3 regions of the Shinella sp. M27 genome follow, and region 3 is predicted to be linked to each of the others. Evidence: riboswitches for the same ligand, from Rfam matches in the RefSeq annotation. Region 3 holds a riboswitch; each other region holds the start of a gene.
What was found. A riboswitch is a leader RNA that binds a small molecule or an ion and turns the genes downstream of it on or off. The one in region 3 is predicted to bind cobalamin.
Positions count from the first base shown of each region.

Region 1: linked by a shared signal. The riboswitch ahead of ACOZK4_RS13470 (ABC transporter substrate-binding protein) and the one ahead of ACOZK4_RS26285 (FadR/GntR family transcriptional regulator) in region 3 are both predicted to bind cobalamin.
Region 2: linked by a shared signal. The riboswitch ahead of ACOZK4_RS10160 (aromatic ring-hydroxylating oxygenase subunit alpha) and the one ahead of ACOZK4_RS26285 (FadR/GntR family transcriptional regulator) in region 3 are both predicted to bind cobalamin.

Region 1 covers NZ_JBLZPK010000033.1:76,066-82,816, forward strand. The annotation lists gene ACOZK4_RS13455 (class I SAM-dependent methyltransferase) at 1-769, opposite strand, end outside; gene ACOZK4_RS13460 (ABC transporter ATP-binding protein) at 769-1,575, opposite strand; gene ACOZK4_RS13465 (FecCD family ABC transporter permease) at 1,572-2,600, opposite strand; gene ACOZK4_RS13470 (ABC transporter substrate-binding protein) at 2,597-3,634, opposite strand; cobalamin riboswitch at 3,813-4,044, opposite strand; gene ACOZK4_RS13475 (MurR/RpiR family transcriptional regulator) at 4,080-4,934, opposite strand; gene ACOZK4_RS13480 (polyamine ABC transporter substrate-binding protein) at 5,002-5,994, opposite strand; gene ACOZK4_RS13485 (ABC transporter ATP-binding protein) at 6,225-6,751, shown strand, end outside.
Region 2 covers NZ_JBLZPK010000027.1:69,541-76,291, reverse strand. The annotation lists gene ACOZK4_RS10180 (FAD-binding oxidoreductase) at 1-915, opposite strand, end outside; gene ACOZK4_RS10175 (L-threonylcarbamoyladenylate synthase) at 930-1,904, opposite strand; gene ACOZK4_RS10170 (diguanylate cyclase domain-containing protein) at 2,062-3,111, shown strand; gene ACOZK4_RS10165 (DUF6656 family protein) at 3,170-3,784, opposite strand; cobalamin riboswitch at 4,098-4,306, shown strand; gene ACOZK4_RS10160 (aromatic ring-hydroxylating oxygenase subunit alpha) at 4,412-5,653, shown strand; gene ACOZK4_RS10155 (2Fe-2S iron-sulfur cluster-binding protein) at 5,655-6,751, shown strand, end outside.
Region 3 covers NZ_JBLZPK010000074.1:53,398-60,148, forward strand. The annotation lists gene ACOZK4_RS26265 (FecR family protein) at 1-612, opposite strand, end outside; gene ACOZK4_RS26270 (sigma-70 family RNA polymerase sigma factor) at 689-1,204, opposite strand; partial or broken gene ACOZK4_RS26275 (short-chain dehydrogenase/reductase) at 1,509-1,601, opposite strand; gene ACOZK4_RS26280 (aromatic ring-hydroxylating oxygenase subunit alpha) at 2,187-3,416, shown strand; cobalamin riboswitch at 3,470-3,616, shown strand; gene ACOZK4_RS26285 (FadR/GntR family transcriptional regulator) at 3,600-4,064, shown strand; gene ACOZK4_RS26290 (SDR family oxidoreductase) at 4,214-4,999, opposite strand; gene ACOZK4_RS26295 (sugar-binding transcriptional regulator) at 5,049-5,999, opposite strand; gene ACOZK4_RS26300 (FGGY family carbohydrate kinase) at 6,021-6,751, opposite strand, start outside.

The sequences.
Region 1 (6,751 bases), on a different contig from region 3:
GGCAGCAGAGAATAAAGCGACGATAAAGCAGCGTGCGCAGCGTATTGCGCAGGTCCGCCGTCCGGCGTTGTGCCCTGGCGATGGGGGTGTGGGAACCGATCGTCATATCGCGGAAACCGGCCGCCTCCAGCAAGGGCAACACGCGCTCGACCGTCAGCCCGTCGCCAAAAGGCAGGCGCTGCATGATGCTGGAATGCCGATCGCTCATCGCGCCGTCATAATTCGGGTCGGTGCCGATGAACCGATCGAGCACCGCGATGGCGCGGCTCGCCAGCCGGCCGAGCCGCGTTGGGGCGGCCCAGTCGCCATCGAAGAACAGCAGCATGCCGCCGGGCTTCAGCATGCGGTGCCATTCCGCAAAGGCCTGCTCGGGCGTCGTCAGCGTCCATACGAGATGGCGGCAGACGATGGCATCATAGCTTTCGTCCGGCTCCATCGGGTTTTCCGCGTCGGCGAGCAGAAAGCGAAGGCCCTTGGCGCGCTCATGCTTCTTGCGCGCCACCGACAACATCGCCTCGGAAAAATCGAGCGCCGTCACCTCGTGACCGAGCGACAGCAGCAGGCGCGTCACCTCCCCCGTACCGCAGGCAAGCTCCAGCACGCGGCGCGGCTCCGGCCCCAGATGCGCGCGGATCGCCGCCGCCCAGGCGTCGAATTCCGGCCCTTCGGGAATACGGTGGCCGAAGGCGAGATCGAAGGTTTGCGAGCGGCGGGACCAATAGTCCCGGATATCTTCCTTCAGATGGTCGTTGGAGAGCGTGCCGTGCATCACGCCCCCTCGTTGGCAACGAGTTTCAGCCGCGGCGGCCGCGGCTCCGGGCGGCGATAGCGGATGAAGCAGCCGCCGGCGCTGTCGCGCTCCACGTCCACGGTGACGCCGAAGACTTCCAGCAGACGCTGCGGCTCCAGCACCTTGGCCGGCGTGCCCAGCGCGACGATGCGCCCACCCTGCATGACGGCGATTCGGTCGCAGAACATTGCGGCGTGGTTGAGATCGTGCAGGGCCGCAACGACCGTCAGCTCCTGCTCGCGCACCAACTGGAGCAGGCTGATCTGGTGGCCAATATCGAGATGATTGGTCGGCTCGTCGAGCAGCAGGATCGGCGATTGCTGGGCAAGCGCACGAGCGATGTGCAGCCGCTGGCGCTCGCCGCCTGACAGTGTGTGCCAGAGCCGGCCGGCGAAATGTGCCATATCGACCTCCTCCAGCGCCCGGTCGACGATGGCGTCATCGGCCCGCGACCAGGGCGTGAGCGCGCCGAGATAGGGCGTACGGCCGAGCTCGACGGCCTGGCGCGCGGTGATGCGCTCGGTCGTTTCCGCCTGCTGCTCGACAAAGGCGATGCGCCGGGCGATGGCCTGACGGCCGTGATCCGAAAGCGGCGTGCCGTCGAGCATGACGGCGCCGCCCTGCGGCTTGCGGATGCCTGACATCAGCGACATCAGGCTCGTCTTGCCGGAGCCGTTCGGGCCGATGATGCCGAGGAATTCGCCGGGGCGCACATCCAGCGAGACATCCGACAGGATGGTCGCACCACCGGCCGACCAGTGCAGGTTTTTAGCAGACAGCGTCACAGGGCAGACCTCCTCTGGCTGAGGATGAGCGCGAAGGCGGGCGCGCCGAACAGTGCCGTGATGACGCCGATGGGCAGGACCTGGCCGGGGATGATGACACGCGACAGCACATCCGCCACGATCATGAAGATGGCGCCGATCAGGGCAGAGGCCGGCAGAAGCAGGCCATGCCGCACGCCGACCACCATGCGCGCGGCATGGGGAATGACGAGGCCAACGAAGCCGATCGAGCCGACGATGGACACCATGGTCGCCGTCATCAGCGCGGAAATGGCAATCAGCACGACATAGACCCGGCGCACGGGAATGCCGAGCGAGGCGGCCGATTCCGTGCCGAAGGTGAAGGCATCGAGCGCGCGGGCATGCCACAGGCACACGAGAAGCCCGAGGATCGCCACCGGAAGCGCCAGCCAGACATCCGGCCAGCGCACGCCCGAGAGATTGCCGAGCAGCCAGAACATGATGCCGCGCGCCTGCTCCGCACTCGCCGCCTTGGTGACGATGAAGGAGGTGAGCGCGTTGAAGAGCTGCGAGCCGGCAATGCCGGCCAGGATGATCGCGCTCGTGCCGCGCCCGGCGCGCAAGGCGAGCGCGCTGACGAGGCCGAAAGCGACGAGCGCGCCGAGGAAGGCGCCGGCCGGCAGCGTTAGGGCACCGGCCCCGATACCGAGGATCGCCACGCTGACGGCACCGGTCGAAGCGCCGGCGGAGATGCCGAGAATATAGGGATCGGCCAGCGCATTGCGCAGCAGCGATTGCAGGATGACGCCGCAGAGCGCCAGGGCCGAGCCGCAGCAGGCCGCGACCATCGCGCGGCTCAGCCGGTAGTTCCAGATGATGCCCTCGTCGATCGGCTCCAGCGGGTAGCCGGCATGCCAGAGGCGGTTGGCCACCGTCTTGGCGACCACGTCGAGAGGGATGGCCGTCTCGCCGACGGCGGCGCCGACGCCGAGCGCAAACAGCAGCAGAAGGAGCGCCGCGAAAGCGGCGCCCGTCCGAAGCAGGATGGGACGATCGGAGATCACTTGGCCAAACCAGCCTTTTCAATGGCATCGGCTAGACGCTCGATGCCTTCGATGGTGCGGATCGTCGGGTTCATCGCCTGCGCGTCCATATCGAAGACATAGTTGCTCTTCACCGCCGGCATGAGGCTTGCGACCGGGTCGGTCTTCAGGAAGTCGAGCTTGGCCTCAAGGCCGTCGAGCGGATAGCGGCGGCGCTCCATCGAGCCCGCGACGATCATCGTCGGCGCGGCCTTGGCGATGGTTTCCCAGCCGACCGTCGGCCATTCGTCCTCGGTCTTGATGATATTTTCGATGCCGAGCGCCGACATGATGTAACCCGGCGCACCGTTCTTGCCGGCGACATAGGGATCGGCATCCGCGGCGCTGGAGAACCAGAAGACGGCCGAGAGCTTGTCCTTGGCGGCGGCAACCTTGGCACGGGCCGCCTCTTCGCGTGCCTTCAGCGCGGCAACGACCTCTTCGCCCTTGTCCTGGATATCGTAGATCTGCGCCATTTCGCGGATCTCCTGATAGACCAGCTCCATGGTGAAGACCTGATGGCGCACGCCGTCGCTGGCCGCGCTGTTCTCCTTGCCGACGCAATCGGACGGCGAGGTGTAGACGGAAATGCCGAGCTCCTCGAACTGCTCGGGCTTGGCAACGACGCCTTCCGGCCCGACCTGCCACTGGAACTGCACCGTGACGATATCCGGCTTCTTGGCGAGCACGCTTTCGAAGCTCGGCTCGTTGTCGGCCAGACGGTCGATCCTGGCGTTGACGTCTTCATAGCCCTTGAGGACCGGGCCGACCCACAGCGCCGTGCCCACCACCTTGTCGGCCAGGCCGAGCATGTAGAGGATTTCGGTCGAGCTCTGGCCAATCGAAACGGTCTGCGTCGGCGCCTTCTGGAAGGTGACCGGGCGGCCGCAATTCTGCAGCGTCAGCGGATACTGCGTCTCGGCGGCTTGGGCCGTGCCGGAGGCGATGAGGGTTACCGCGCCGGTAAGGGCGGAAGCGAGGGATGCGGCGCGCAGGGCCGCGGAAAACAAGGTCATGGATTTCTCCCGGAGAGTGAAGGCGTGCGGGCTCAGCCGATGGACCACGAAGGGCGCACCGAATGCGGTCGGGAGAAAACGATTAGGGGTCTGCCGCGGGCGGCAGTCTGGCTCGTCATGGCGTCTCCTGTTCCGGGCTTCCCCGCCCGTGACTTGGATCTGGAGTGCATGGCAAGCAGCACTCTCGGCTCTGACGGCAGGTCTCCTGGCTCACGGATATCTGCTGCCTGTCTGCCTTCCCGTGCAAACGCACAGTGGCATGACGCGAAACGCGTCACGAGGACAGGCGGCAATCCGCCTACAGTTGCGGGGGCAGCCACGGAATGGGTCCCTGTTGGGTCATCCGCACCGTGTTCCCTATTAATCCCCTGGGAGTCATCCTTCGGGGAACCGTCGTCCCATCCTTAGTCCGCACCGTTCGGCGGCGTCAAGGTGACGGCGAAAATCAGCTTTCGAAATCCCCGAAGACGTCCTGAAGGTGCGTCAACCGGTCGACGCGCTCGCTCACCTCGTCGCCCATCTCGACGATGATGTTGCTCAACATGAGATCCATCACCGCCGTCATGGTCGCGGCACCATCCCACAGCGGCCCGTGCGAGCCGGGCACGATGAGGCAGATATCGGAAACGTCTGGCCCCCAGGGGCAGAATTCATCGGTCAGCAGCACGACCTTCACGCCGGCGCGCCGCGCCTCCAGCGCCAGCGGCCGGGCCTTGGCGGCAAAGCGGCGCACGTCGTGCAGGAAGAGCAGCCGCCCCTCGACGGAGCCGTCGAGCACTTCGGCATAGGTGCCGTTGACGCCGTCGACGAATTGCACGCGCGGGCGGGTATAGGAGAGCTGGCTTGCGAAATACTGCGCGATGCCGCGCACGTTCTGATAGGCGGCGACATAGACCTCGGTCGCGCCGATCAGCGCGTCGATCGTCTGCTGCCATTCCGGTGCTGACGTGATGGCGTAGATTTCGCCGAGATTGTCGATCTGCTGCTGGATGAGTCCGGCGAGCAGCTTGCCGTCCTTGCGGTCCTGTTCGAGCCGTCCGACCTGCCCCTTGACCTGCCAGGCGGGGTTGGAACTGCCGCGGCGCAACTCGCTCTTCAGCTCGTCGAGCCCGTCGAAACCCATGCGGCGCAGATAGCGGCCGATGGTCATGGGCGAGAGTTCCAGGCGCTGGGCGATCGACCGCGCCGTCTCGAAGGGCAGCTCGGCGATGTTGCGCTCGATGTAATGGGCGATCAGCTTGTCGGATTTGGACCGCCTGAGGTCGTCGGACTGAACGAGCTTCAGAATGCGTTTCGACACGTCGCCCCTCTCTTCGAAATCCCGCCCGTCCAAAGACGGGCGGGTATCAACCGCACTCACACCGGGCTCATTGCGCCGTCTTGACCCGCGTCCAGACACGGTCCACCTGACGCAGGGCCGGGCCCAGATCCTCGAATATCTGGAGACGCGCCATCGTCTCGGCCGGCGGGTTGATTTCCTTGCTATTCTTGATCTTTGCCGGGGTCAATTCCCGCGCCGGCACGTTGGCGGTGCCGTTGGTCTGCTGCGAAACGTTCAGCGCGACGATTTCGGGACGCGTATAGAACTGGAGGAACTTGATCGCGTTGTCCTTGTTCGGCGCAGTTTTCAGCACGCAGATATCCTCCTGATACATGGTCGCCCCCTCCTCGGGGATCACGTAGCCGAGGTCCTTCTCATTGGCGAAGATATCCACCATCGCACCGACGAAGGCGTGCCCGGCCGCCACGTCGCCCGCTTGCACCATCGGCCGCTCGTCATAGGTGAAGGCCGCCACATCCGGCTTCATGGCGATGATCGTGTCGGCCGCCTGCTGCAACTCGGCCGGGTCCGTAGAGTTGATCTTGTGGCCGTTCAGGATGAGGCCGACCGCCAGCACTTCGCGCATGTCGTCGAGCAGCGTGAATTTCAGGCCCTTGGCCTTCACCGTCTCGATCAGGTCCTTCCAGCCAGTGATATCCTTGCCGAGGACCTTGCGGTTATACATGATGCCGACCGAACCCCAGGCATAGGGCAGGCAATATTCGCCGTTCGGGTCGCTCTTGGCGCGCAGGAACGTCGGATCGATGTTCTTGAAGCCTTCATACTGGTTGATGTCGGTCTTCTCCAGAAGATCGAGCTTGGCCATGATGTCCTGCATATGCACGGACGGGAAAACGATGTCATAGCCCGTGGCGCCGCCCTGGATCTTGGCCAGCATTTCCTCGTTGGAGGAATAGGTCGAGAGGTTGACCTTGATCGAGGTTTCCTCCTCAAACTTCTTCAAGACCTCCGGATTGATATATTCGCCCCAGTTATAGACGTTGAGTTCGGCAGCACTGGCCATGCCCGTCGTGGCCATGAGCACGGCGAGCGAAAAGGCGGCGCGGCGAAAACCGGACAGACCGGCATCATGCGATTTCGGCATCGAATAGTCTCCTCTGATGGTTTGGCCCGTCGTGGCCCCGGCGCTTTGCTTTGCGCCGTCTTTCCCGTCCCGGCTTCTTTCGGCCGTTGACTTGGATGAACAAATGGTATCCAGATATCGAAATCGCACAAGCGTTATTTTTATAACATTAATGGGGAACGACGATGCGAGATTCCATAGTCCGCCTGGAAAAGGCGGCGAAGGCCTTTGCCACGCCCGAGGGACAGACCGTGACGGCGCTCGACGCGATCGACCTCGATGTCATCAGCAACGAGTTCCTGACGCTTCTCGGACCATCGGGCTGCGGCAAGACCACCCTGCTCCAGGCGATCAGCGGCTTTGTCCAGCTCGATGGCGGGCGCATCCTGATCGACCGCGAGGACATGACCGACCGGCCGCCCTATCGACGCCCGGTCAACACGGTGTTCCAGAACTACGCGCTCTTCCCGCATATGACGGTCGGCGAAAACACCGGCTATGCGCTGGAAGTCGCCGGTGTTGCAAAGGCGGAACGCACCCGGCGTGTCGGCGATGCGTTGCGCATGGTCGGGCTGGAAGGCATGGAAGGCCGCAAGCCCCGCCAGCTCTCCGGCGGACAGCAGCAGCGCGTGGCGCTCGCCCGCGCCATCATCGCCCGGCCGAAGCTGCTCCTGCTCGACGAGCCGCTCTCGGCGCTCGACAAGAATCTGCG
Region 2 (6,751 bases), on a different contig from region 3:
CTCCATCATGCGGCGCGCCGTCTCGGCGGCGTCCGAAGTGGAGATATCGATCAGCACATACCAGTCATGCCGGGTGGCGAGCGGATCGCGCACGCCGGGAATATGCCGCGTGGTGAAATCGACGCCGAGGCGCGGCATCAGCTCGAAGCCGGTCAGCGCCGTGCCGCAGCGGCTGGACGCACGCTCGAAGAGGGCGAGGGCATTCTCAACGGATTTCAGCCCGGCAAAGGCCACTTCATGACCGAGCGGGCGCGGAAAGAGTTTCAGCACCGCCCCGGTGATGACGCCGAGCGAACCCTCCGCGCCGATGAAGAGATCACGCAGGTCGTAGCCGGTATTGTCCTTCTTGAGGCGGCGCAGGCCGTTCCAGACTTCGCCGGTCGGCAGCACGACCTCGAGGCCGAGGCACAGCTGGCGCATATTGCCATAGGCGAGCACCGCAGTACCGCCGGCATTGGTGGAAAGGTTGCCGCCGATCTGGCAGGTGCCCTCCGAGCCGAGCGACAGCGGGAAGAGCCGGTCGACGTCTTCCGCGGCCTTCTGGATCTCCGCCAGCACCGCGCCGCCATCGGCGACGATGACATTGCCGACCGGATCGACGTCGCGGATGCGGTTGAGACGGGAGAGCGACAGCACGACATCCGCCATGCCCTCACGCGGCACGCTGCCGCCGACATGGCCGGTATTGCCGCCCTGCGGCACGATGGCCGTGCCGGTTTCCGTGGCAAGCGCCAGGATGGCCGAGACTTCTTCCACCGAGCCGGGCCGCAGCACCAGCGGCGAGGTGCCATGGTAAAGCCCGCGGCTTTCGACGAGATAGGGCGCGATGTCCTTGTCATCGACCAGCGCATGGGCCGGACCGGTGATTGTGGCGAAGCGGGCGATGAGTTCGGGGGGAAGTGTTGCCGCAACCATGGTCGTCTCCATTCTTATCCGCGCGGGGCGGCGGCCCTCTGCAAACGGTCGTTGATCGCCTCGCCGAGGCCCGTGGCGGGAATGGGCGAAAAGGCGATTGCACTGCCGCCCGCCGCATCCGCCTGCTTCATGTAGCCGAAGAGATTGGCGGCGGCTTCGGCAAGGTCGCCGGAAGGGCTGAGGTCGAGCACCAGCGCCGCTTGCGCCTCGCCGGGAAGCGGCGTGCCCCCGAAGCGGATCAGCACTTCGCCCGGCCGCACGTCGCTGGCATCGAGCCGCACCGGCGCATCGGGCGCATAATGCGAGGCGAGCATGCCGGGTGCCTCGATGGTCGCGCCGGCCGTCTCGTTGCGCAGAACGGGCAGGCCGGTGACGCGCTCGATGTCGGCTGCGTCCAGCCCGCCGGGCCTCAGCAGGCGGATCGTCCCGCCCTCGACCTTGATAATCGTCGATTCGAGCCCGACGACCGCCGGCCCGCCATCGAGGACCAGCTCCAGCTTCGCGCCGAAATCGTCGGCGACATGGCGGGCCGTGGTCGGGCTGATGCGGCCGGATGTGTTAGCGCTGGGCGCGGCGAGCGGCTTGCCGAAGGCGGCGAGCAGCCGGCTGGCAAACCCCTTGGGAATGCGGATGCCGACAGTATCGAGCCCGGCGCGCGCCAGCGGATGGATGGCGCTCTCCGGCCGGATCGGCAGAACCAGCGTCAGCGGCCCCGGCCAGAAGGCCTCGGCGATCCTGCGCGACAGCGGGTCGAAGACCGCGTGTTTTTCCGCCATGGCGAGATCGGCCATATGGCAGATCAGCGGATTGAAGCGCGGCCGGCCCTTCATGTCATAGATGCGGGTGATGGCGAGCGGATTGGTGGCATCGGCGGCAAGGCCGTAGACCGTCTCGGTGGGAATGGCGACCGGCACGCCGCGGCCGAGCGTTTCGGTGGCGCGCGCCAGCGCTTCCTCCGCATCCGTGCGCGTGTCAACGATATCAGCCATCTCGCCCTTCCGTCTTTGCCGCTTCCTTTACAGGCCTTTGCCGGCAAATGCCAAGAGTTCGGCGGATGGCTAAAATTCGAACGGCCGGATTAGATCGGCCGAAAGACTGGGCTGTTACGGTCAGGGTGAAAAGTCCCGCAAGCAGGTCCGCATCTGAATGGCTAACAGGAAATCCTCGACCACCGACGTCGCCTTGCGCGTTGCAACGGCCATGAAGCAGATGGGCATAGACGGCCTGCCGCGCAATTACGAACTGGTCTACGAGGCCTATGCCGGCAGCAATCCGGATCTCGTGCGCGACTTCATCGCACTCGGCAAATACAAGACCCAGGCCGCCCTCGATGAACTGGGCCGGAAATACCTGCCGCACCAGCACGAGGCGAGCGTGCTGCAGCGCTCCGCCGGCGCGATCAGCAACGAGATGAGCAATTTCATGGACCTGCTCAGCCAGGAGCGCTCCTCGCTGAACGACTACGGCCGCCTGATCGGCGAGGCCTCGCAGGTGATCGGCAGCGTCGGTGGTGCGCTCGGCAGCTCGCTCGAAGCGTTGCAGCGCGCCACCGAGCAGCGCGTCACCCACACGGCGGAGATGGCGGAAAAAGTTGCGGCGCAATCGGCCACGATGGACGGCATCCAGAAGGAGATGGTGGAATTCGAGGCGATGAAATTCGTCGATCCGCCGACCAAGCTCGGCAATCGCCGCGCCTTCAACAAGGCGCTCGCCCGCGTCTATGCGAACCCCTCCCTGCCGATGCTCTGCGGCGTCGTCGTGGCGGAAGTGGACGCCGAACGCCGCTTCTCGCCGGCCCAGATAGAGGCGCTGTCCGACCATCTCGTGACCTTCTACGGCGGCCTGATCCGCCAGGCCTTCCCGTCAAACGACCTCGCCGTGCGTTTCGACGGCCTGCGCTTCGGTTTCCTGTTCAACACTTCGGATGAGGGGGAGGTGGAGCGGCTGATCGATCTGCTGCGCGCCGCCTTCCAGACGGTGGCGCTGCGCGATCCGCGCACCAACCGCAATCTCGGCCATCTTACCCTGTCGGCCGGTGTCTGCATGTCGGATCGCGCCGACAGCGCGCTCGACCTGTCCTCGGCCTGCGAGCGGGCTCTCCTTGAAGCCAAGGCCTCCGGCGGCGACCAGATCGTCGTCTACGGCCGCGGCGACGAGGTGCCGGCGGGCAAGGAGTGGATGCTGTACAGGGCGTGAGAAGCCGTTCCAGCAAAAGGGTGAAGCGGGTTTGCGTCCGGAATTGCGTTCGGGAAACTTAAAGCGCGCTGATGATCTTGCGCAGCGCCTCGTTGCGGGCGCCGAGCATCAGTACGTTCTTCATGGCGAGCTTGGGATCATCCGTGCGGAAGATCACGCCGTTGCCGCGCACCTTGCGATCGATCGTCAGGCGGCCTTCGTGGTCCGTCGGCGTGATGGCGACGGCGAAATACATGCGGCTCTGCTTTTTCGAAATGCCGGCGAAGAACTGCTCTTCCTCGCCGATTTCGGCAAAGAAATTGGCCATGTAGAAGGCCCATTGCACGTTCTGGAAATCCGCGAAACTCGAATTGGCCACCGTGATGTGGCAATAGCCGAGGTGCGGCGTTTCCGTAAGCGTGCGGTGGAAGATCAGTTTCGGGAACTGGATCGAGCGGTGAAAACCGTTGATGCGGTCGTGGGTAACGGTGCCGGCGCGTTCCAGCTTGCGGCCGGTGCGTTCGGCCACCTCGGCATAGGAGAGGTAGCGCTTTTCGCTCGGGCTCCAGTTGTCGGGGGTGCGGTCGATGCGGCCGGTGCGCAGGAATTCCGTGTGCACGGCGGATTTCGGCGGGTTCTCGCGCTTGTAGGCGACGGCGTCGTAATAGCGAAACTTCGTCTGCTGTTGCTGCACGCCCAGCACTCCCTGCTCGCGTGGCGCTTTGCGCGCACGCCCTGATGGCGGAAGTTTATGGAAACGCCGTTAAGCATTCCTTTCCGTCCGGACCCTCAATCCTTGCAGGGCGGTTTCGATGGTCGCAATATGACAAGCTGCCGCTTTGCTCATCCCCGTGCCCATTCTCGCGCCAATTCGTGCGATTAAAAGGCATATTATATTGATATATATCGATAAATATCAGAGATAGAAGCGGCTCACTCATTTTTTGATTGTCGTCAAATCATGAAGGCGCGTCGTTTTTTGACATGTCGGCCGGCGATTCTTGCGGTTAGATAAAGACACTCAAGGTGTCGCCTTCTAGGGAGGGCGAAGAATTGGGAAGCCGGTTGAAATCCGGCGCTGCCCCCGCAACGGTGTTGGAGCAAAAGCGGCAAAAAGCCACTGGACGGAAGTCTGGGAAGGCGCCGTGTCGGTCGCAGGCTCTGTCCTGCATGGCCACTCCTCAGCCCGGAAACCAGCCTGGAGAAAAGATCGTGACTGGCTGCGGCGGGCGGCCGGGAAGCGTGCACGCCGGGCGTTTTCACGCCTGGATGCCGTCTCCTCCGTGCGCCTCATCCCCAAACTGGACCTATGAGGATTGCCATGGATATCCGCAGCGACGTGCTCCGCAAGCTCAAGAACCGGCGTGAAGGCCACAGCCTCGAACAGGCCTTCTACATCGACCCCGACCACTACAAGCTCGACATGGAGACGATCTGGTATCGCGACTGGCTGTTCATCGGCCATGACTGCGAAATCCCTAAGGCCGGCAACTATTTCACTGTGCAGGTCGGCGATTATCCCGTCGTCATCACCCGCGACCGCTCGGGCACGATCCGCGCGCTGCACAATTCCTGCCGCCACCGCGGCTCGCGTGTCTGCACCCAGCACAAGGGCACCTCGGCCAAGCTCGTCTGTCCCTATCACCAGTGGACCTACGAGCTCGACGGCTCGCTGCTTTTTGCCCGCCACATGGCTGAGGATTTCGACAGGACGCAGCACAGCCTGAAACCGATCCATTGCGAGACCCTCGGCGGCTACATCTTCATCTGCCTCGCCGACGAGGCCCCGGATTTCTCCGCCTTCCGTGCCACTGCCGAACCCTATCTTGCGCGCCACCGGCTCGGCGAAACCAAGGTCGCCTTCGAGAGCACGATCATCGAGAAGGGCAACTGGAAGCTCGTCTGGGAAAACAACCGCGAGTGCTATCACTGCGCCGCCAACCATCCCGAACTCTGCCGCACCTATCCGGAAGCGCCGACGGCGACGGGCGTGCAGGGTGCTAAGGACGATCCCGTTATCGCCGCGCATTGGGCGAAATGCGAGGCCTCCGGCCTGCCGAGTGAATTCCGGATGTCGCCGACCGGCCAGTTCCGCGCGGCCCGCATGCCGCTCATCCAGGATGCCGAGAGCTACACCATGTCCGGTGCGCGCGCCGTCCAGCGCCCGCTGTCGAACGACGTCTCGGAAAGCGGTATCGGCACGCTGCTGCTCTTCCACTATCCGACGACGTGGAACCATGTGCTGGCCGATCATGCTATTACCTTCCGCGTCCTGCCGCTCGGCCCGGAGCTGACGCAGGTCACGACCAAGTGGCTGGTCAACAAGGATGCCGTCGAGGGTGCCGATTACCGGCTCGACGAGCTCACCCATGTCTGGACCGAGACCAACGACCAGGACCGCCAGATCGTCGAGGAAAACGCCTTCGGCATTCGCTCGCCGGCTTACCAGCCCGGCCCCTATTCCCCGGAGGACGAGGGCGGCGTCATGCAGTTCGTCGAATGGTATTCGAATTTCATGATCGACCGGCTGGACAACAAGCAACCGATGTCGCGGGTGGCCTGACATGACGATTTCGAGCCATTTCCGCCATTTCGACGAACTTCACCCCTGGCATGATCGCCATAACCTCTTGGAATGCATCGCGGCAACCGTGGAGACGGCCGACGTGATGACCTTCACCTTCAGTTCCGATCAGAAGAACTGGTTCCGCTATCTGCCGGGCCAGTTCGTCACGCTGGAACTGCCGGTGTCGCCGGACGAGCCCGTGATGCGCACCTACACGCTCTCCTCGACACCCTCGCGGCCCTTCTCCGTCGCCGTGACGGTGAAGGCGCAGAAGAACTCGATCGGCACGCGCTGGATGTTCGATCATCTACGCCCCGGCATGAAGCTGAAGGCCTTCGGGCCGCTCGGCGATTTCTCCTTCGTGCGCTATTCGGCGGAAAAATACCTGTTCATCTCGGCCGGCTCCGGTGTGACGCCGATGATGTCGATGACGCGTTGGATGGCGGATTGCGCGCCGCAATCCAACGTCGCCTTCGTCTCCTGCGCCCGTAAGCCGGAGGACCTGCTGTTCAAGCCGGAACTCGAATGTCTGGCCGCCCAGATGCCGAACCTCGCGCTCGGCTTCGTCGTGGAAGGCCACAATCCGCGCGACGGCTGGCACGGTCTGCGCGGCCGTATCGATGCCGCGCGTCTCTCGCTGCTCGCGCCCGATTTCCGCGAGCGCACCGTCTTCTGCTGCGGCCCGGAACCCTTCATGCGCGGCGTCAAGGACATGTTGAAAGTCTGCGGCTTCGACATGAACCGTTACCACGAGGAAAGCTTCCAGCCGGCCAATGCGCCCGCGCCGGAAGAGATCGCCATCCGTGCCGGTGCCGGCGAACAAGCGGCCGACGTCAACGCCATCTCGACCGTCACCTTCACCATGGCCGGCAAGGATGCCCAATGCCCGCCCGGCCAGACGATCCTGCAGACAGCCCGCGCCGCCGGCGTGCGCATCGGCGCCGCCTGCGAGGGTGGCCTCTGCGGCACCTGCCGGGTCATGAAGGTCTCGGGTGAAGTCGAGATGCACCATAATGGCGGCATTCTCGATGACGAGATCGAGGAAGGCTACATCCTCGCCTGCTGCTCGCGGCCGATCGGGGATGTACAGATCGA
Region 3 (6,751 bases):
ATGCTCGGTCACGGCAAGTTCCGCGCGGGCCTCCGGCAGGTCGCGCGCGATATCGAAGGCCGTGCCCCTGGCCCGGAACGAGAGTTCGTCCACCATGACCTCGAACGGGCGCGCCGGATTGGCCGCGACCTCGAAATACGCCTGGCCTGCCCTGAGATGAACCTGCCGTATGCCATCGGAGAAATCGACGTCGATCGCCGACCGGGCATTGAGCGAGACACGCGATCCGTCCGGCAGGTCGATGACCTCGAGGCTGGCCGTATCGGTGGCATAGTCCGCCGACAGGCGATCCAGCAGGCCGGAGGACCAGAGCGCGCTGCCGGCCACGCCGCTGGCGCCAAGACACAGGAACAGCGAGAGGGCGCCGCGGCGCGTCAGGCCCTGCTTCGGTGCGGCCAGTACGCGTCCGCTCCTGCGGTCGAAATGCAGATTGCCCATGGCCGCCCAGAGCCGCTCGGCCTCATCGGCTGCCTGTCCACGCCGGGCATTTTCGGCACGCCATGCCGCATAGGCGGCAGCATCTTCGGGCGTTGCCGCGCCCGAATTCAGGCGAACGATCCAATGCAGCGCCTCTTCGACCGGATCGGCTTGCGTGTTGGCAAGATCATTCATCGATATATCCAGGTTCGGTTGCCCCTCTGCCGGTTAAGACGGGGCAAATCGCACAAATCCACAATAGGCTCGCACATTACAGGTCCCCATCGGCCAGAAGGAGGGATCGGCAGTGGAGCAGGGCGCGGACGATATGTTTTTCGACCATGCTGGTGGATATGCCGAGATGCGCGGCGATCTCCAGATGGGTGTATCCCTGCAGCTTGTTCATCACGAAGGCTTGCCGGCAGGGCGGCGGCAGGGTGTTGAGATAGACGGCGAGCTTGGCCAGTTCGCGCTGCATGTCCATGCGCGCAGCGCCGTCATCGGCAAGATGAGCCTCGTTGAGGCTGTCGAGGTCCACACGGCGCTGCCATTCCCGGTTCTGGCGATCGGTAAAATCGATCGCGGCATGGCGGGTCGCGGTAAAGAGATAGCTCTTCGGATGGTTGATCGGCGTGGTCGACCGCCGTGCAACGAGCTTCAGATAGGCATCCTGGACGACTTCCTCACCGTTGTCGCGATTACCGACAAGCCGCGTGGCGAACCGGACCGCCTCGCGATGGTAGAGCTTGAACAGCTGATAGAGCAATGTGTTGCGGTTGATCGCCATCGTTTCCGGCAGTTCATTCCGTGGTTGCCGCGCGAGAAATTTCCGCCGCGGACACAGCTGCGCCTCTCATAACCGCTCGAAGGATAAAAACAAGATTAATCTAGTCAAGTTATCCCTCCGATTCACGCCACTGCCAATGCCTACCCGGAGCGGACTGTCTACTTTCATCTATATTCGAGTGGTCGCTACTGTAACTTCTTGCGGATTTCGGGCGGAGCGCGTCAGAGATGGAAATCTCGTCCGATGCAGAGCCGAGCGTATCTGCATCGGACATCGGCCTGGATGGCTGAGAGTCTACCTTGATGATCCAGGCGACCGCGTCGGCGCCGGCCGGGATGCGCATCGGGGCATATGGATCGGTGGCCGCACGCCAGACGGGCTTGGCAACGTCCGAGGAACGGTTTTTGCAGCGCCCGATGTCCGCATGGCCGCGGTCACGCCATTGGCAAACTCGGCATCGGGCGCGGGGAAGGCGCCGTTTTCTTCCAATCTCGAAAACGCGCTAGAGTTGCTAATGATTTTTTGCTACAACTATGGGCCGACGGTTCGAGTTGGTTCATGAGCGCAGTTTGCCGCATCTGATAATAGTGCGGTAGAGTCCCCCTCACTCGAGCAATGATCGCGGAGGGCCAGGAGATTTTTTTGTCGCGGTAGCGTCAGCGACATCGCGCTATGACCCCGTTGGGATGGCGCATTCGGGAATCTCGGTTCGTATCCTCCTAGCCGCTTCTGGTCTGCAATATATCGGGTAACATGGGCCATCCCGGTGAATTTATTGTCTATTCATTGTTGAATTTTGAGGCTGTTTGGCGAATGCGTTCTTTCGCTAAGAGATCGCGGGCATTTAAACGCGACATGAAATCGTTAGAGTAGCTTATGCCTCTAATCGACAATGTCGATTAATAGAGGAAATTTCGGCGACTTGTCCAAGCTCCTGAACGTCTAAATACTGATGAGAAGCTAGTATTTAGGGGTGCATTGAGTGACGAAGGACGCAGAGACCTTAATCAAGACGTCTACGGGTCCGATCGACCAACTCATTGCAGGGCATCGTGCCGGTTACGGTCTTTCCCGACCGTTCTATCACAATGCCGATATCTACCAGCGCGATATGGAGCGGGTCTTCCGCCGGCATTGGCATTGCATCGCCCATGAGAGCGTGATCCCCAACGCCAACGACTTCGAGGTCTTCCGTATTGACACCGAGCAGGTGATCGTCACGCGCGCGGCGGATGGCTCGATCCATGCCATCCTCAACGTCTGTCGCCATCGCGGCGCGGAGGTCTGCACCAAGCAGAAAGGCAATGCGCGCGTCTTCGTCTGCCCCTATCATGCCTGGACCTACGGCAATGACGGAAGCCTGCGTGCGGCGCGCCTGATGCCGAAGGAATTCAAGCGCGAGGACCATGGGCTGAAAACGCTGCATGTGCGCGTTGTCGAAGGCCTGATCTTTATCTCCTTTGCGGAGGTTCCGTTGGATTTCAGCGAGGTCGAGCATCTGTTGCACGCGACCTGCGGCCAATACGGCTGGGGGAGCGCCAAGGTCGCCTATCGCGAAACCTATCCGGTTGCGGCCAACTGGAAGCTGGCCGTCGAGAATTACGTCGAGTGCTATCACTGCGGCCCCGCGCATCCGGAATATTCGCAGACCCACGCGCTGGAGCAGCCGCTCCATATGATCGAGGCGATGAACGACGCCATGGAAGCGCGGACCTATGCGCTTGGCATCGAGGTCGGTTCCGGCAACCGCTGGCAAACCTCACGGGAAGGTCGCGAGGCGATCCATGCCTTCCGCTATGCGCTCTACGAGGGTGTTGAGAGCGGCAGCGAGGATGGCAAGGCTGTCGCGCCGCTGATGGGGCGTTTTACCGATTTTGATGGTGGCGTCACCTCCATTCATCTCGGCGGAACGACATTCCTCGTCTGCTACCCCGATCACGGCATGATCTATCGCTTTATTCCGAAGACGGCAGAGACCTGCGAGATGGAGCTCATCTGGCTTGTCGATGGCAAGGCGGAGGAGGGCAAGGATTACGATCTCGACCGGCTGACCTGGCTCTGGAAGGTCACGACAGCCGAAGACAAGGCAATCATCGAGCACACGGCGCGTGGCGTGCAGTCACACTATTTCGTTCCCGGCCCGATCGCGCCAATGGAGCATAACGAGCTTCGCTACATCGACTGGTATCTCGACGAAATCAGTCGCCCATGAAGATAAAGGTATAAGCATTTCTTTATATCTATTGACAATCGCCCCCTGATGACGTGAAGTCTGCGCGTCGTGGTTCTCTGGAGCGGCTTTGCCATTCCAGGGCTAAGAGGGAATCCGGTGCGCCGAACATTCGGCAAAGCCGGGGCTGCCCCCGCAACTGTGAGCGGCGAGCCGCTGTCCAGCATGGCGTCCAATCACATGGGCCCTTGGCGCTACTCCGACAGCTATTCGGTTTTCGATGTATTCCAGACGCGGATCATGTTGGAAGGGCAAATGGCTAGTCTTGCGGCAGGGAGGCTGATGGCGAATCAACTGGATCAGATGGAAAAAATGACCCAGCAGATGGAGCAAGGCTGGGCGCAGCAGGATCTCTTAGCCAACGTCGAAGCCGACTTGGAATTCCATGCGATCATCGCATCGGCCTGCAGTAACGCTATGCTGCGTGCACTCTACCACACCGTCCGCGATCAGTTGACCGCGACGCAACGACAACCCATTCCGATAACTGATCCCGCTCGCATGCGTGAATCCATCGCAGAGCATCGCCGCATAATCGCGGCCCTGCGCGCAAACGATCCCACGGGAGCTCGGTTGGAAATGGAAACGCATATTCGAAATACAGCGCGTTGCGCGGGCTTGGAGCCCTAAACCATACATGCGACTGACGGCGTAGGTTCAGATCCATTCAAGAGCTTAAGATCGGTGTTGGTTTATCGCAAAAATGATCGCTCCTGCAAAAGCGCGCCGATAGGCGTGCATTTGTGTGAAACAGATAGCGTCCGTAGGCTAGCCCCGTCTTACGACATGATCAGCCCGCCATCGACGTTGATGGTCTGGCCGGTGATGTAAGCTGCATCGGGGGACGCAAGGAAGGCGACGAGGGCGGCGACTTCTGCAGGCGTGCCGGCGCGACCCATCGGGATGCCCTCGACCCATTCGGCCATCAGTTCACCCGGGCCGTATTCGCCGAGCATCTTGCCCCAGACACGGTCGTTATAGTCCCACATCTCGGTGTGGATGATGCCGGGGCAAATGGCATTGGCGGTGATGCCTTCGCGGGCGAGTTCCTTGGCGAGGCTCTGGGTGAGGCCGACGACGCCGAATTTCGACGCGGCATAGTGCGGTGTGTAGATGAAGCCCTGGCGGGCCTGACCGGAGGCGGTGTTGATGAGCCGGCCCTTCGTGCCGCTGGCGCGGAAGCGGCGGATCGCCTCCTGGCAGCACAGGAAGACGCCCTTGGTGTTGACGTCTAGATTGAGGTCCCATTCACGCTCGGTCAGGTTCTCGACCTTCGCGATGGTGATGACGCCGGCATTCTGCACGGAAACGGAGATGGCACCCAGCTCCGCTTCAGCCTCACCATAGGCTTCTTGAACGGCCTTGGCATCTGTCACGTCGAGCGCGAGACCGAGGATTTCGGCGCCGGTTTCCTTGGCGAGTGCGGCGGCCGCGTCCACCGTGTCCTTTTCGATCGCGGCAATCGCGACTTTCGCGCCTTCTTCGGCAAAGCGCTTGGCGATGCCGCGGCCGATGCCCTTGTTGCCCCCGGTGACGAATACCGTCTGGCCTGCAAAACGTGTCATGGTCTTTTCTCCATAATGCGCAGCAGGCCGATGTCTGGTCCGGGATGGATCAGGCCGTGAGCCGTGCCGCAGTAAACTTGTCGGTGACGAGCACATCGATGACGCCAAGTTTCAGGGCGCCGGCGATGGCCTGGGTTTTCGATTCTCCGCCCGCGAGCGCCATGACGCGGGCAGTCTTGCGCAGTTCCTCCAACGAAAGGCCGATAACGCGGTCGTTGAGGGGCGTTTCGACCGGTTTGCCGTCCTGGTCGTAGAAACGATAGGAAATTTCGCCAACTGCACCCGCCTCGTGCAGCATCGCCATTTCCTGGCGGGAGAAGGTATTGCCGGATCGGGCAAGAAGCTCCGACGGCTCAACCGCGCCGATGCCGACGATGGCGAGGCTGAGGCGGCCGAAGAGGTCCATCGTCTCGCGCACCACCGGGTCCGCCAGCATGACAAGCTTGGCTTCCCGCGAAGAGGTGATGCCTTGCACGAGGAGAAGCCGCGGCTCACCGCCCGTCAACCGGGCCAGGCGGGCGGTCAGCTGCGTCGCGTGGGTCTGGACGGAAGCGTCGCCCATGCCGCCCAGGATCTGCACGATGTATTTGGCCTTGGCGTTCTTCAGCGGGTGGATGTTGTCCACCATGCGCAGGATCGTCTGGCTCCAGCTCGAGACGCCGACGATTTCATCTTGCTGTAGCGTGACTTCGAGGAAGTGGGCGGCCGCTTCGCCGATGCGTGCCATGATGGCGCCATCGCGATCTTCCGAACAATCGACGACGATGGCTTCGGTGAGGCGGTAGCGCTCGCGCAATGCGGTTTCCAGCTCGGCAAAGGTGCCGGCCGGCGGGATGACCGTCGTGCGTACGATGTCTTCCTGCTCCGCCCGCTTCAGCATGCGCGAAACGGTGGCCTGCGACATATGCATGAGTTCTGCGATCTCAGCCTGCCGCTTGCCTTCGATGTGGTACATCTGGGCAATGCGGGCAATCAGCCGTAACTCGTTGAGCCGTCCCATGGAGCCTCCCGTAGTGAATTTTTATTCACTCATAGAGGAAGGACCTGAGACGGTCGAGCGGTAGATTGCGTCCTGCCAGACGAGCAGGCGATCCGCGGTATCGGAGACCTGCGGGGGGATGGCATTCACGGCGCGCGGCAGGGCGGCGATCGCCGCGAGGTCCGGCCAGACGCCGAGCGTCAGGCCGGCAAGATAGGCGGCGCCCAAGGCGGAGGCCTCCGGTGCATCGCACTGGATGATGGCGTGGTTCAGCGTATCGGCCACGCACTTCATCAGGAACGTGTTCTTGCTCGGTCCGCCGTCGGCATAGAGGCGGCCGAGTGGTGTCGGCGATTGCGTCGACATGGCCTTGAAGACATCATGAACCTGGAAAGCGATGCTATCGGTTACGGCGCGCGCCATCTGGGCGCGGCTGGTGTTGAAGGTGATGCCGGAAAACAGTGCGCGGGCATCGGAATGCCAATAGGGCGCGCCGAGGCCGACGAAAGCCGGGACGAAGCCTGGTCCGCCGGCTGGGGCGGTTGCGGCAAGTTCGGTGAGAGCCTGCACATCGGGCAGGCCGAGCATGTCGGCCATCCAGGGCAACGAGGCGGCAGAGACGAGGATATTGCCCTCGAAGGCATAGGTCGGTCTGCCGCCGATCGACCAGGCGATGGTCGTGGTGATGCCCTGTTGCGGCGCGATGAAGCGGGGCAGGGTCGTCATGATCGACGAACCGGTGCCGAAGGTCACCTTGCCGTCGCCGGGATTGA